2 regions of the Desulfosalsimonas propionicica genome follow, and region 2 is predicted to be linked to the other one. Evidence: riboswitches for the same ligand, from Rfam matches in the RefSeq annotation. Region 2 holds a riboswitch; the other holds the start of a gene.
What was found. Region 2 has a riboswitch for cobalamin ahead of HNR65_RS12460 (hypothetical protein). Riboswitches for the same ligand answer to the same signal wherever they lie in the genome.
Positions count from the first base shown of each region.

Region 1: another riboswitch for cobalamin. It lies ahead of HNR65_RS03480 (MtaA/CmuA family methyltransferase); the one in region 2 lies ahead of HNR65_RS12460 (hypothetical protein).

Region 1 is NZ_JACDUS010000002.1:990-8,689, forward strand. Features, by position in the region: gene HNR65_RS03475 (sigma-54-dependent transcriptional regulator) at 1-719, shown strand, start outside; cobalamin riboswitch at 943-1,099, shown strand; gene HNR65_RS03480 (MtaA/CmuA family methyltransferase) at 1,366-2,376, shown strand; gene HNR65_RS03485 (cobalamin B12-binding domain-containing protein) at 2,449-3,198, shown strand; gene HNR65_RS03490 (CobW family GTP-binding protein) at 3,219-4,223, shown strand; gene HNR65_RS03495 (sigma-54 interaction domain-containing protein) at 4,529-5,632, shown strand; gene HNR65_RS18110 (hypothetical protein) at 5,643-5,777, opposite strand; gene HNR65_RS03500 (methyltransferase MtaB domain-containing protein) at 5,872-7,248, shown strand; gene HNR65_RS03505 (methylamine methyltransferase corrinoid protein reductive activase) at 7,570-7,700, shown strand, end outside.
Region 2 is NZ_JACDUS010000007.1:117,169-124,868, forward strand. Features, by position in the region: gene HNR65_RS12420 (efflux RND transporter periplasmic adaptor subunit) at 1-39, opposite strand, end outside; gene HNR65_RS12425 (ABC transporter permease) at 88-825, opposite strand; gene HNR65_RS12430 (ABC transporter ATP-binding protein) at 822-1,796, opposite strand; gene HNR65_RS12435 (putative sulfate/molybdate transporter) at 2,048-3,250, opposite strand; gene HNR65_RS12440 (sulfite exporter TauE/SafE family protein) at 3,263-4,018, opposite strand; gene HNR65_RS12445 (hypothetical protein) at 4,037-4,189, opposite strand; gene HNR65_RS12450 (ArsR/SmtB family transcription factor) at 4,186-4,530, opposite strand; gene mgtE (magnesium transporter) at 4,665-5,975, opposite strand; cobalamin riboswitch at 6,344-6,528, shown strand; gene HNR65_RS12460 (hypothetical protein) at 6,649-6,912, shown strand; gene HNR65_RS12465 (DUF3450 domain-containing protein) at 6,937-7,700, shown strand, end outside.

The DNA.
Region 1 (7,700 bases), on a different contig from region 2:
AGTTCGAGTATGCCAGGGGAGGGACGCTGTTTCTCGATGAAATCGGCGATATCTCTCCGGCCCTCCAGGTGAAACTGCTTCGGGTTACTCAGGAAAATTCCATGGAGCGGGTCGGAGGCAACTCCCCGATCGATGTCAATGTGCGGATCGTATCGGCCACGAATCAGGATATTATGGGAAAAATCAAAAGCGGTTCTTTTCGGATGGAACTTTTTTACAGACTCAATGTTGTTGCCATTCAAATACCGCCCCTGCGGGAAAGAATAGACGATATTCCCCTCCTTGTACATCACTTTATCCACTGCCTGAACCGGAAATTTCATAAAAACATCCAGCGGGTTTCAACACGGGCCATGAAACAATTGATGCAGCACAACTGGCCCGGAAACATTCGGGAACTGGCCAATATTCTGGAAAGGGCGTTTGTCACAACAGACGGTGCCGTAATCGATAGTATCGATTTCTCAAATGATTTCCGGAAAAGTACCGGCCAGCAAGCCTTATACCCGGTGGACACGGATATTCCTTTTAAAACGGCCATGGCAATGGTCCAACAGCAGTTTGAGAAAGCCTACCTTTTAAAAGTGCTCCAACAGTGCAACGGCAACGTGTCAAGGTCGGCAGAAATAATGGAACTTAATCCCCGAACGTTGTGGCGCAAAATAAAGGACTACCGGATTGATCGGTTAGAATGCATCCTCGCTGGTAATCGTTATTGATCAGTTTGTATTCTGATGTCACAGTGCGACATCCATGCCCTTATCATAACCAATAAAAATAATAGGGTTTTCAAATATAAACACACATTTTGTCTTTGGGTCGCGCCATCGGTGCCGGCATTCACCTTGTAAAAAAACTTCTTTTCCAATTGCGTAACTGCCGAATTTTCCCTGATGAAATTACGATCGGCAAAACAAACAGATTAATGGCACATATTTTGAATGTGAATAGAGTAAGGATGCCAACTCATGTATGGCATCCCTCCCGCATTTTGAAGGGAAAATGGTGGAAATCCATTGCTGCCCCGCAACTGTAAGCGGTCTGTCCACCGTTTTATAAGACTGCGAGCCAGAATACCTTCTTTCCGAATGTCGCGCTTTCGAGGGTGAGGCGCCCATTTGTTAAAGCAGAGAAGAACCGTAATCGAACTTTAGCAAATGCAGGGTCTCTGGGGGTACAAAGCTTGATTGCGACAATTTCACAACACCACAATCCGGTTGGAACCTGTTGCCGTGACCTTTGCGTCGCCGGTTGAGCCAGCGGACAGGATCGTCCATTCGTCAGGCTGTTTATCTTCGAACGGGCGAGGAGTTCTGACCCGTTCTATTATAAAAACCAATCATTTTCTACCTGTGGGAGGCCCAGATGAATGCAAAAGAACGTGTGATGGCAGTTATAAACCATCAAAAGCCCGATCGAATGCCGTGTTTCGGAGCCAATTCGACCGTGACCTATGACCAGATGGAAGCAGTTGGCGCGTACTGGCCCGAAGGACACGAAAAGGGTGAAGCTATGGCCAAGCAGGCATTGGCCGCATATACCGTGGTGGGTTTTGATGCCGTTCGGGTTCCCTTTTGTCAGACATTTGAGGCGGTTGCCCTGGGATGCATCCGGAAGTCGGGGAAAATCAGGGATTCCGAAGGAATTCCGGGAATTGATCATCCTCCGCCTTATAAACTCGATGATACGCCCGAGTTTCCCGGTGATTTTCTTTCAAGGGGGTATATACCTGAATTGCTCAAAGCTATTGAAATCCTGAAAAGGGAAGTAGGCGATGAGGTCCCCATTGTGGGGGGAATCATTGGCCCTTTAACCATCGCTGGCTCTCTTCTGGGCAGTGTGCCACTGCTGAAAGCTACCTACAAGGCACCTGAAAAGATCGTGCCGTTTTTGGATATCGGTGAAAAAGCCGGTACTGCTCTGGCCAATGCCATGATCGAGGCGGGAGCAGATATTATCTCGATCGAGGACATGACCGCCTCCCCCGAATTAATTGCGCCCAAAACCTATCGGGACTACGAACTGGAGTACCAGCGCAGGCAGATTGAATCCATTTCTGTGCCTGCCATACTCCATATTTGCGGCAATGTCGACAAGATCGTTGAATGGATGGGGCAGACTTCCCCTGCAATTCTGAGCCTCGAACCCAAGGCCGACACCCGGCTGGCCCGTCAAAAATGCGGGCCCAATATGATCTTCATGGGAGGGGTTGATACTGCGACAACCCTGTTCATGAAGGATGCTGAAACGGTGAAGAAAGGTTGTGAAGAACTTATAGAAGATGGCGTCCAGATTCTGGCCCCGGGATGTGCCGTGGCACCTGGCACCCCCATGGATAACCTGAAGGCTATGGTGGAGGTCGCAAAGGCTCACTAGATAGATGATCGACTGTGGCGGTTGTCCCGGAAAACCCCACAGAAAAACAACAAAAACAAAACAAGGAGAAAGATGATGAAAGTGTTGAACGATTTTTCAAACATCTTCAGGCGGTATGATCTCCATGTGGAAAAAACAGGCCAGGCCAAGGAGGTTTCAAAAGACCCGATTCTCCAGGATATCGCTAAGTTCGTGGTAGAAGGAGATGAGGAGGGAGTCCTGCCCGTTGTCCAGAAGGCCCTGGAAACCAAATCCCCCCTTGAGGTCATCAATGATGCACTCATCCCCGGCATGAATGAAGTCAGCCGGTTGTGGGAAGAAGGCAGCTATTTTCTGCCCCAGGTTATCCTCTCAGCAGATGCCATGAATGTCGGCATTGCAGAGTGCGAGAAGAAAATGGGAAAATCCATGGAGCGAAAAGCAAAAGTGGTCACACATACCGCAGAAGGCGATATTCACGACATCGGCCAGGTGATTGTCAATGCACTGCTCAATGCCAATGGCTTCGAGGTTATCGACCTGGGATCCGATGTCCCGGTGGATAAGGTCGTGGCAGCATGTCGAGATCATCAACCGATAATGGTTACCGGCACCGCACTCATGACCACTACCATGTCGGCCTTTCCCAAAATTGCTCATCAATTGAAAAAGGCGAACCTGGAAATTCCTTTTATCTGTGGTGGTGGCGCGGTTGCCGAGGAATATGTGTCGGAATATGATCTGGGTATCTGGGGCAAGGAAGCCAGCCAGGCTCCGGGAATGGCCGAAGATGCACTGGCAGGTGAATCCTGGCAGTCCATGCGGTCCAAGTGGAATGGATAACGGATCAGTGGGTCAAACGCATGATTGTTGACATCGTTTTCGGGTTTCTGGGAGCAGGAAAAACCACATTCATCACCAGGATTCTCAATGATTGGGCCGTCAAAGAGAAGACCGTGGTGCTGGTGAACGAGTTCGGCGAAGTGGGTCTTGACGGGGAACTTCTTGCTATGCAGGGAGGCAATGTCGTGGAGATGCCCAGCGGTTGCATCTGTTGTACACTGCAGGCGGATTTCAAAACTCAACTGATGGACATCATAGATACCATCCAACCGGAAAGAACCATCATAGAACCTACCGGTGTGGCGACGATTTCCCAGATTCGATCCATCATTGAACTGCAGGTATTCGAAGGGGCAATAGAGGAAATCAACGATATTTTGATCGTGGATGCCACTGGATTTATGGATCTGTACAAAGCCAATCGCCATTTCGTTGAGTCCCAGATCGAGTATGCCAACATCGTTATCCTGAACAAATACGATCGGGTTGATAAGAGAAAAGCCATGTTGACGCGCAATTCGATATCGGCCATCAATCCCGGCATTACGGTGCTAACAGCGGCATTCGGGGCGGTGGATTGGGCGGAATACCAATTGGCCCTTTCCACCGTTTTTCGTTCAACACCATCGATAGACGTGGAACGCGGCCATGACCATGACTTGGCGCACCAGGACCGCTCATCATCACCGGCAAATGGCAGGAAATTGCGTTTCAGTGAAAATCAGGATGCGCTGGGTTATGAATCTTTCGGATATGTTTTCGAAAACCTGTCGTTTGATCCGGAATCGCTGGATTCATTCTTCCACATGCTCAAACAAGAGGCAGCCGGCATGGGTGAAATCGTGCGGGCGAAAGGGATTTTTCAAATCGGTGATAAGGGTGTGTTAATGGAAATCGCTTCGGGAGAGTTGTCCACCCAGCCCGCAGGGCAGGTCAGAGACAGCAAAATCTCGGTCATCGGCAAAAGCCTGGATCGGGATAAAATAAGCGCTGCTTTGAAACAGTGCACAACAGAGAAGTCATGATAAATATACGGGCAAAACAGGCAAATGATATATGCGGCAAACCCGTCATCCTTATTGTGGATGATGCCTATATGGCCCTGCGGCCGTTGACACGGTTGATCTCCCCGGAAAAGTACAGGACCATCTGGGTTTCAGATGAACAGCAGGGGTTGAAACTTCTGGAGAAATATCATGGCGTGCCGCTGGTCTGCATCATTGATCTGAAATCATCGACTATGGGCGCAGGCGGGTTTTTCCATCAGGCCAGACAGCTGTGCGGTCCCATCCCGCTTCTTATCACCAGTCCCCTGGGAACGATTTTGCATATGAGAGGCGATTTTTATGAGTTTGCGGGTTCCAATTTCAAAGACCACATCAATGATATTCTCTCTATCATCGTAAGGAGGCTGGCGAATCCGGGGGGGGCGAAAAGCAGGGCATCGAAACCACCGGAAACAACCCATGGGCCGACGGAATTCATGGTTGGCTGCAGCCGCAGCATTAATGAAATCCATCGCATGATTGATAAGGTAAGTCGTTTTCCCAGCACTATACTCATTCAGGGAGAAAGCGGCACCGGAAAAGAGCTGATAGCGCAAGCCGTTCATCGCGCCAGTCAGCGGAAAAATCAGCCGTTTGTCGCAATCAATTGCGGAGCTATACCGGGAAATCTAATGGAAAGTGAACTTTTCGGACATGAACGGGGCGCTTTTACCTCCGCAAATACGCATCGAAAAGGAAAGTTCGAAATCGCCCGGGGCGGCACTGTTTTTCTGGATGAAGTGTCTGAAATCGAGCGTGATTTGCAGGTCAAGCTGCTCCGGGTTCTACAGGAAAGGGAATTTGAACGGGTTGGGGGCAACGAAACCCATAAAATAGATGTTCGCATAATCGCCGCTACAAGTCGGAATCTGAGAGAGGCTGTGGAGGCGGGATCGTTCCGGGAAGATCTGTTTTTCCGTTTGAATGTCATACCCTTTCAAGTTCCTCCCCTCAGGGATAGAAGAATAGATATTCCCTTGTTGTTGAATCACTTTATGAAAACAACGGCTGAAAAAACCAGCCTGCGGCCGCCGCAGCTTTCCGATCCGGCGGAGAAGGCGTTGCTTCGGTATTCTTATCCTGGAAACGTGAGAGAACTGGCAAATATTGTGGAGCGACTTTTTGTCCTGTGCTCCGATGGACAGGTGACGCTGGCCGATCTGCCAGCAGAAATTCTGGATGAAACCTCCGGGGACTCTGAATACCCGGGGAAATGGATCAACGATTTACCTGAAACCGGGGTCCGTCTCCGGGAGATGGAAAAGGCCCTCATTGTAAAAACCCTGGAAAAAACTTCGGGAAACAAGGCAGCGGCGGCCAGAATGATGGGTATGACGCGACGTCGGTTGTATATACGGCTTATGGAATATGGCATCGTTTCCGCATAGGCGTGTTACCTCAGGTGACACCTGCGGGCCCGGATGTCACCCGGGGTGACAGTGCATGCGGGCTGATCGGCCGAAGGCTTCTGTCCCGGAGGTGTTTTTTCGGGCATTTTCCGGTCTCCATCTCATCGAGGATTTCATGGCACATGTTTTGCCTTTTATCAGATTGAGGACATTCAATTTACAATGGATTTGAACGTCGAAGAGGGCCATCCAATACATAATTGAAAAGGGGGATCGTCATGGCAAGAAAAAAAATTGAAAAAATGGCTTACAGCAGTGGTGCGGAGATGATGTTCGGCACCGCCAAGCATCCGGTCAAGACTTCTCGCGGCATCCATATCGGCGGGGGATTTGTCCATCCGGAAGTGGTTCCGCACCCCCGGGCCGGAAGCGAAAAAACCAAGAAAACACTCCTTCGGGAATATGAACGGGCCAACGGGGACGCACTGGAGCGAATGGTCATCGTCGGCCATCCTACTCTGATCGTTGAAAACGAACATGTGTTTCAGATGACCCATAATCCAACCTGGGGTGGAGAAATCGCGGCCCAGACCGCCCGCCAGATGGATGATTGTCTCGACAAGTACGGCCTGAAAGCCGCATACCGATCCACCCCGGCCGATTTGCGCAAACCCGACATGCACCACATGCGGGAAAGCGATTACACCCATGAGATTATAGAATCCTTCAAGCAGGTGTCCAAATACGCCGACATCATATCCATCGAGTCGATGGGCGGAAAAGAGATATTCGACCATGCGATCATCCGTAACGACATTACCGGCATCCTTTTCGGCATCGGTGTCCTGGGCGCTATCGATATGGAGTGGATGTGGGACCAGATCGTAGATATCGCCAAGTCCAACAATTGCATTCCCGGTGGAGATACCAACTGCTCCGAGGCGAACACGGCAATGTTTATGGCCGGCGGCATGGTTTCCAAGGATGTCCCCCATGTCATGGCGGCCCTGGCCCGTGCCATTTCAGCCTCCCGTACACTGGTCGCCTATGAATGCGGCGCTACCGGCCCCACAAAGGATTGCGCTTATGAGGATCCCATCATCAAGGCCATGTCCGGCGTTCCCATCTCTACAGAGGGAAAAATCAGTGCCTGCGCCCACTCAGACCTTGCGGGGAACCTCATCGCTGCGGTTTGCGACGTTTGGAGCAATGAGGCAGTGGAATATCATGATATGTTCGGCGCCACCACCACGTCGGTTTTTGCGGAAATCCTGGGCTACGATTGTGCCATGTTCAACAGTGCCATTGAGTTGGGCTATCAGGAACAGATGAAAGAGATACTGGTCAACTCCGATATGTACCGTGATTCTCACAGCTTGATTCTGGCCCCGGATAACGCCTGGGAGATTGGCAACGCCATTATCGGCAATCGCGGGGACAGCAATTACGCCAGCGGCAGAGCGGGCGCCATCAAGGCGGGCCAGATTATCCTGGGCGACTCCAAGATGAAGCTGACCCAACTCGAAAAAAAGGCACTGGAAAATGCCATGAAAGACCTGGAAGGCCTTCCGGACAGCGAGGGGGATTTCATCCAGATGTGCCTGGACAAGTACAAGAACGTCAAGGGATTCAACCCGGATTCTTATGGGCTATAGCGGTCCATTATAACACGGGTATCGGCGCAAAGGGCATATCCGGGACACCTTGCTTCGGTTATGCCCGACTTTTTTGGAAGGATTCGAGACAATGATAGCCTGCACCCGATGTGGCCGGTGGCATCTCGATGCGGAAAAGGCTGCGGGAAAAAGGCTGTCATGCACAGAAGTCAAACAATATTGGGAAGGCATCAGGCAGGAACACCAGAGGCAAACCGGGCACCGACCCCGAATCTCCGTCGACAGGGACGGTGAATGGGCATGTATGGAATGCAGCGCTAAACTGATCCTCCCCCTTATCGAATAGAGACAAGGGACCCCATGCCGAAACTCGCCATCGCTTTGGATCTTGGTACCAGCGGATTTCGCGGTCAAGCAATTGACCTCGATGAAAAGGGCCGGATCATCACCACAGCCATCACCACCCGACATCCCCTGCCAGGCGCCAATGT
Region 2 (7,700 bases):
TATGAGCAAAAGCGCAATCAGGACCGATCTGGTTTTCATGGTTTATCCGCTTTGGGTTTATGCCGGCGTCTGGCTGTGGCCGCCGGTTCAGGCAATCCAGTGTTTTTTGATATTGCGAAGGCTCAACATAAACAGCCCGATGCAGAAGGCCGCCAGTATGGACAGATCCAGCCAATAGGGCATGATGTGGGCTCCGTGCACGGCCCCGTGGAGCACGTCCGCCCCGTAGGTCAGGGGCAGGACGTAGGAGACGGGCTTTAAAAAAAATGGCAGATGCGCGATGGGGAAAAACAGGCCGCAGAGAAAAATCATGGGAAACCGGAAAAAGTTGGAAAAGGTCTGGGCCTCGAATACCTCGCTGACGGCCACGGCAATAAAAAGCCCCAGAAATGTGGATGCCACGGCGATCATGACCACAGCCGGCACAAATGCGGCCCAGACCACTTCGGACATGTCCATTAAAAAGGCGGCCATGATCACCGGCACAAAAGCGTTTGCCGTGCCAAACAAAATGGCTCCGCCGGTTTTGGCCAGCATCAGCAGTTCCAGGGAAATCGGGGCCAGCAGCAGCCGTTCAAAGGAGCGCTGCTTTTTTTCAAAGGTTACGGTCACAGCCAGCATGGAGGTGGTGCCAAACAGGATGGATACGGCCACCACTGCCGGCAGCAGCGTGGGGATGGTGCCAAGACCGCTTCCTGATTTTATGAAAAACATGCCTGTCCAGGCCAGGGGGAAAATAAGTCCCCAGCTGATATTGGGCGGTTTTAGGTAATAGGTCCGCATGTCTTTTAAAACGATATTGAAAAAAGCAGTCCAGGCTTTCATTTCATACGGTTTCCCTTTTGATTCCCGTTTTCCAGGGCATTGGCCTCAATGCCGGTGATCCGGACAAAAACCTCCTCCAGAGACGGTTTGATTTTTTTTGCCTCTGACACTTCAAATCCCTGTTCTTCCAGAAAATGGACAATTGCGCCGGCCTTGACCGGTTTGTCCGCCTCCACCCGGATGAGGCCCTGTTTCGGGGATGAAAACGCCAATCCGGCAAAGGCTCCGGAAAGCCGGTCAGTTATGCCGTCATTCGGGTTTTCGCAGGCAATTTCCACCACGTGTTTTGCCTGCAGGGGCTGGAGCAGGTCAGCCACGCTGCTGATTTCCACGATGCGGCCTGCGACGATAAAGGCAATGCGGTCGCAAAGTCGCTCGGCTTCTTCGATGTAATGAGTGGTCAGAAATATGGTGGTGCCGCCCTGGTGCAGGTCGTCTATTAACTGACGCAGATGCCGGGCGCTGGCAACATCAATGCCGGTGGTGGGCTCGTCTAAAAAAAGAATTTCCGGCTGGTGTATAATGCCTGCGGCAATGGTGAGCTTGCGCTTCATGCCCTTGGAATATCCGGAAAACCGACGGTCTGCCGCGTCTTTAAGGCCGAAGTCGGCCAGCAGCTCACGTGCCCGACGCTGCCTGTCCGGCTTTGCCATTCCGTATAGTGCGGCACAGAAGCAAAGATTGTCAAAACCCGAAAGCTCGGGATACAGATTGCTTTCATCCGGGACCACACCGATCAAATGCTGGGCCTGCCGGTTTTTCTGTGTGCAGTCAATTCCCGCAATCCGGATTGTGCCCGTGTCCGGGCGGGCCAGGCCGGTTAACATATTGATCGTGGTGGTCTTGCCCGCGCCATTGGGCCCCAAAAAGCCAAATAGTTCGCCCCTGCCCACGGAAAAAGAAACCTCTGAGAGCGCCGCCACATTTTCAAAACGCTTGGAAAGATTTTCAACAAGAATGGATGGATGCATTTGTTCCTGCTTTGCCGGCTGAAAAAATCAATCGTTTCTTTGGATTGAGAAAAGCATTTTTTGAAGTTCCATACGAAAATTATTGCGGCATCTGCAATTGTATATGCTTTCTCCGTAGGTCTGTATGGTTTCCCGGCAATTTTGGCATTGCATGGCTGTATCCAGCAGCCGTCGCATATGCCCGGTACTTTTACACAATTGCACCTGTCCGAGTATGTCATCTATATCTTTTTTACAACACATGATTTGACCTAAACCGATAGTCTGTCCCACTTCAGTATCCAAGCCACGACCATCCCGGCAATAAAACCGACAGCCAGGTTAGATGCCAGGGTAATACCCAGAATCAGGGTGGCCACGAAATAATCCTTACGGCTGGTAAGATCCATAATGGTCAGGCTGAGCTGAGATCCGGCAAACACCAGCAAAACGCCTAAAATGGCCATGGGCAGCAGGTTCAGCACGCTGATGATGTTTTCGCCCAGCACGAGCGCCAGCACGGCAAAGATCAGGCCGATCATCAGGTTAGAGCCGGCTGTCCGCGCCCCGAACCGGTAATGCGCGGCCAGTCCGCCAGCACCGTGGCAAAGCGGCATCCCGCCCAGGCAGAAGCTCATGAAATTGGCGAGTGCCATACTGATGCAGGCCCTCCGGTTGGTTACCTTTTTGGATCGCTCTCCGAAATACTCCCTGGAAAGATCCGTATATGCAAGCACCGCATTGCCCAGGCTCATGGGAAGCTGGGGCAGAACCAGGGCAAATAGGGCAAATGTGAAATCAACCTTTCCCGGCAGTCCGAAGGCAAACAACTCCGGCACGTGAAACCCGATTCCGCCATTTCCGAAATCCACTCTTGCCCCCAGGGCCAGGCCGGCTGCAAGGCCGCCGGCCACAACGATCAGGCCTGCTGGGAATTTTTTGTTGTCCAGCAAAAGAAGGGTTATAACTGCGGCGATACCGCCGATGATCAAGCTGATCGGAACCGGACCAATGGTCTGGAAGGCCAGGTATGGCTCCACTGCGTCGTGGATTTCCTGGAACCGTGATGTTCCGATGATGAACTTGATGCCGCCGGAAATCAGAAGCGCACCCGTGGAAAGCTGAACCCCCCGGATGACCGACTGCGGCGTGGCTTTTCGGATCAGATCAATTGCCCCGGTCACCCCGACGATCAAAAGAAAAACCCCCATGAGAAGAGACGAGGCAAGAATCTGGTCTGCGCTAAGCGATGTGGCAATGGCATAGGCGCCGATGACCTTCATGGGTTGGACCGGCACCGTGATACCGAAATAGATCCCTGAGAGGATGAAAAAAATCCCGATGCTCAAAAACAGGCCCAGGGGGTCGAGCCCGTTTACAAGCACCATGGCAATGGCAATGGGCAGAAGTGTGCCCAGATCCCCCAGGGACCCTGCAAGCTCCATGCGGTTGAATCTGAAAGTCTCGGACATCATGCTTCCTTTCGGCTATGCAAAGTACTGGTGCAAGAGCCTGGCACACAGGGCAAACAGCACCAGGCTGAACAAAACCCGGATGGTTTTTCCCTTCAGCCGGGTGCTCATCAGCCTGGCTCCGGCCTGGCCCCCGGCAAAAGAGGCAACTGCCGCAGGCAGGATAAACCACCAATTGATGGCTTCCATGGACACATAGCCCAAAAAGCCCGTGAGCGAAGAAAAGCACACGATAAACGTCGATGATGCCGCTGCAATTTTGGTGGGGGTTTTGAGTACGTAAATTAAAAGCGGCACCACAAAAACGCCCCCGCCGATTCCCAGAAGTCCGCCCAGAAGGCCGATGCACGCGCCGATGACAATACCGCCGGCCATTTTTTTCCATGGCGCCAAATAGCTTTCTTCGTCTTGCCCCTGCGGGGAAAACAGCATGCGAAGGCCGGCTGCAGCCAGCACTGCGGCCATGACCAGAAGAAACGGGCCAAGGGCGATGCGGACATTTAAAAAGGAGCCCACGGGTGCGGCCAGGGCCGAGGATACGATCAAAGGGATGGACAGGGAAAAATCCACCATTTTTTTGCGTGCGTAGGCATAGGCCGCTGATCCGGCCGCCACCAGGTTTAAAAACAGGGAGGCGGAAGCCGCAGCGCTTTTTGTAAATCCCAAAATCACAAAAAGCGGGGAAAATATCAGTCCGCCTCCCAGCCCCACCATGGTGAGCAGAAACGAGATGAAAAATATGGCCCCAAACAGGGCAACAGAGATGTTCATGGCAGCAGCGCCTAAAGCTTATTTTTCATTTTTTTCCTGCTTCGGGGAATTGCACGTGCAGGCGTGGTTCTCAACGTCTCCGTGGCAGATGCGAATCTGTTCGTTCGTGCATTTTTCGGGTGCGTTTTTTAAGAGTTCTGGGTTTTGGCAGCAATTGTTGTCTTGACTCATGACTGACCTCCTTTGTCTGAATTTGAATTTTTTAATGACCCGGCGATGATAAAGGGTTTGGCCGGGCTTGGGTCCAGCAGATGGTTTGCGGTTTTATGCCATTTGGCCAATGTTTCTTCATTGACCCGGTAGTGGACGAAATAACCGCGTTTTTCGCCGATCACGATGTCTGCGTCCCGCAGTATCCGCAAATGCTGGGACACGGCCGCTGGCGAGATGTTCAGTGATTTGGCCATTGCATTGACACACAGGGTGCGGGTTTTGAGCAGATCGATCATCCGCACGCGCGTGTCCACAGACAAAACCTTGAATATCCGCGCAGCATTTTCCGCAGTTGGCATCCATCCTCCATTTGATTAAGCAATTACGCAGATACTATTATGCAGGCGCGTGCCTGTCAATGGGAAAAATTTTATGCATAGTTGAGGCGGTATTGATATATGGTGAATCCCGGCTATGCGGAATCCATGTTTGCCTAAATCAGCTGCGCCTGAAATGCGGCGGCCAGGCCCAGGAAAATCAGAAATCCCATCACGTCGGTCACAGTAGTCAGGATGATGCTGGAGCACTGTGCCGGATCAAGTCCCAGCTTTTTCATCAGCACTGGGATTGCAGCACCGGACAGCCCGGCAAGCACCAGGTTGAAAAACATCCCCAGGCCGATGACCAGGCCCAGGAAAGGGTTGCCGTTCCAGACCCAGGCCACCATTGCCGTGACCAGGCCGATAACCACGCCGCTTGCCGCACATAGTGCCCCTTCCTTCAGGATCAGCTTTGAAACCTTGTTGCCCGGAATCTCGCGCATGACCAATCCCCGCATCACCACAGCCAGGGACTGGGCGCCGGCGTTGCCGCCCTGACCGGCCACCACAGGAAGAAAAACCGCCAGGATGGTGAGCCTGGCGATCAGGCCCTCAAACATGGCCACCACGGCGGCCGCCAGAAAGGCCGTGGCCAGGTTTACGTGCAGCCAGGGCAGACGTTTTTTCAGAGAAAAAAGAATTGGTGAAAAGGGCCGTTCATCGGCTCCGGCGCCAAACATCCGCTGGAAGTCCTCTGTGGCCTCGTCCTGAATGCCATGGATCAGCTGTTCGGCCTTGATGATGCCCAGCATATGGTTTTCGCTGTCAACAATCGGGGCTGCAAAATATCTTCTTTTGGACAGCTCGTTGCCCGCCTGTTCCCTGTCAACAAAGGCATGGATCGAAAATACGTTTGTCCGCATCATCGATTCCAGGGGCTGTTCGGGAGAAGCCAGCATCAGATCCCGCATGTTCATTACGCCAACGAGGCGTTCTTCTTCATCCACGACATAGCCATAAGAAGCGGGCAGCCGTTTTCTGGCAAGAGAGCGGATCTTTTCGACGGCCTCCCGGGCGGTAACCTCCTTGTGAAAGGAAAGGAAATCCGTGGTCATGAGCCGTCCGACGCTGTCCTCGGGATAGGTGAGAAGTTCCTGGATCTGTTTTTTGAGCTTTCCGGGTATATGTTCGAGCAGGCGCTCCCGGGCCTCATTGGGTAGATGCATGAAAATGGTTGCAGCCAGCTGGGGATCCAGAGACGATGCAATTTCCCGGAATATAGCCGGTTCTGCGTCTTTTAGCAGCGCTGCCGTGTACCCGACCTGCAGATGGCGAACGGCACGCACGGCCAGCGGCGCCGGCAGCGCACCCAGAACTTCAACCGCCTCTTCTTCGGTCATTCTCGCCAGGCTGCGCGCAGCGGCAGCCGTATCGTGCTCAAAGAATTTTTCTACCAGCGGAAGCAAAGAAGATTCCTGTTCCATGGGCACTCCTCACCTGGTCATTTAACAGGTAACGCGCATTGCGTAGTTGTAAATTCCTGTAAATATTCCGCATTCAAAAAGGAAATCATTTGATCCCGTTTACTTTGTTTTCAGTCCCCGGCTTTATTTGACAGTTTCGTAAAGAATAAGTTTTTCGATGGCGCCATCTTATTTCAATTGTGTGATCGTTACTCTCCTTGTAAACCAAAGGAGGACAAAAATGCAAGGTGATCACAAGCACAGCCGCGTTGGCATCTGTTCGTGACGCCGGGCGCGCAGTTCGGAAACGACCGCTTGTGGGCCGGAAAGGGCAAAGGGAAACGATTCCCCTTGACAATGCGTTTTTTGTATTATTATAAACATATACTTAAAATTTGATCTGTCCGGGTGCTTTTAACAAAGCCGAACAGGGAACCCCGTGTGAATCGGGGACGGGCCCGCCGCTGTAAACGGGGACGAAAGCTGCACAATGCCACTGGTCAATAAGATCGGGAAGGCGCAGCCGGTAGATTGATCCGTGAGCCAGAAGACCTGCCTGAACAGATGCAAGGGGTTTGACTGTGCTGGCAAGGTTGTGCCCCGGAATCAATCTGCGGATAAAAAAGGGAAATCCCGGATCGTTTAAGCGATCCGGGATTTTTTATTTGGCTGTTGCGCCCTGAAGAGATTTGTCTTGACAGCAACGGGAACTTTTGACTATGCCTATTTCTTTAAAACAATCGGAAATCAGAAGCATTTCCATAAAGCGTTTTTTAAAAACAGCATCATTTGTGCAGGCCCGGGGCGTGTACAAATGCAGAAAAGTACACAAAAGCCACGAAGGCTGACACAGGAGAAAAGACCTGTATCTGTCCTCGTGGCTTTTTTTTGTGTCGCAGGAATGCGGCGCATCGCAGATATTGGGCTTTTCACTTTTCCATCATATTTGAAAATATAAAATGACGGGATCAGGAGCTTGATCATGAAATTGAAATTTACGGCGATACTGGCTGGCGTTTTCCTGGCCTTGTTTCTTGCCGGCACCTGCCCCGCGCAAACCGCGGAAGGCGGCGATACCGGCGAAAAGGTGCGCAGCAACGTCTTCGAGTCAGTGCAGACCCGCAAACAGACCCAGAAAGAACGCGAACAGTGGCAGGAAGAAAAACAGGAACTGACCGCTGCTTATGACCGGCTTCAGGACAAAAAAACACGGCTGGAAAAAGAGCGGGCGCTTTTGGAGAAAAAAAAGGCTGCTGCTGAGAAGCGGATTGCCGGTAAGGAAAAAAAGCTCGCAGATATAGAGCAGATCACCGAAGACATCGAACCCTTTATCTTGCAGACCGCAGACAGGCTCGAAGAGGTGGTTGAAAACGATTTGCCCTTTCTTGCAGCGGAGCGGGAAAAAAGACTGGACCGGATCGGGGAATTGATGGCAGATCCCGGCAAATCAGTGAGCGAAAAATACCGCAGGGTCATGGAAGCCCTGTTGGTGGAGGCTGAATACGGAAACACCATTGAGGCCTATCAAAAAAGCATTGAGGTGGACGGCCGCAGCCTCAGGGCAAATATTTTTCGCCTGGGAAGAATCAGCCTGTTTTACCAGACCATGGACCAGGAGGAATGCGGCTGGTTCAATGCGGCGGAAAACCGATGGGAAAAGCTGCCTGCGACACACAACAGCAATATTGCCGCAGCCATTGACATCGCCGCCCAACGGCAGCCGGCCGAACTGCTCACTCTGCCGCT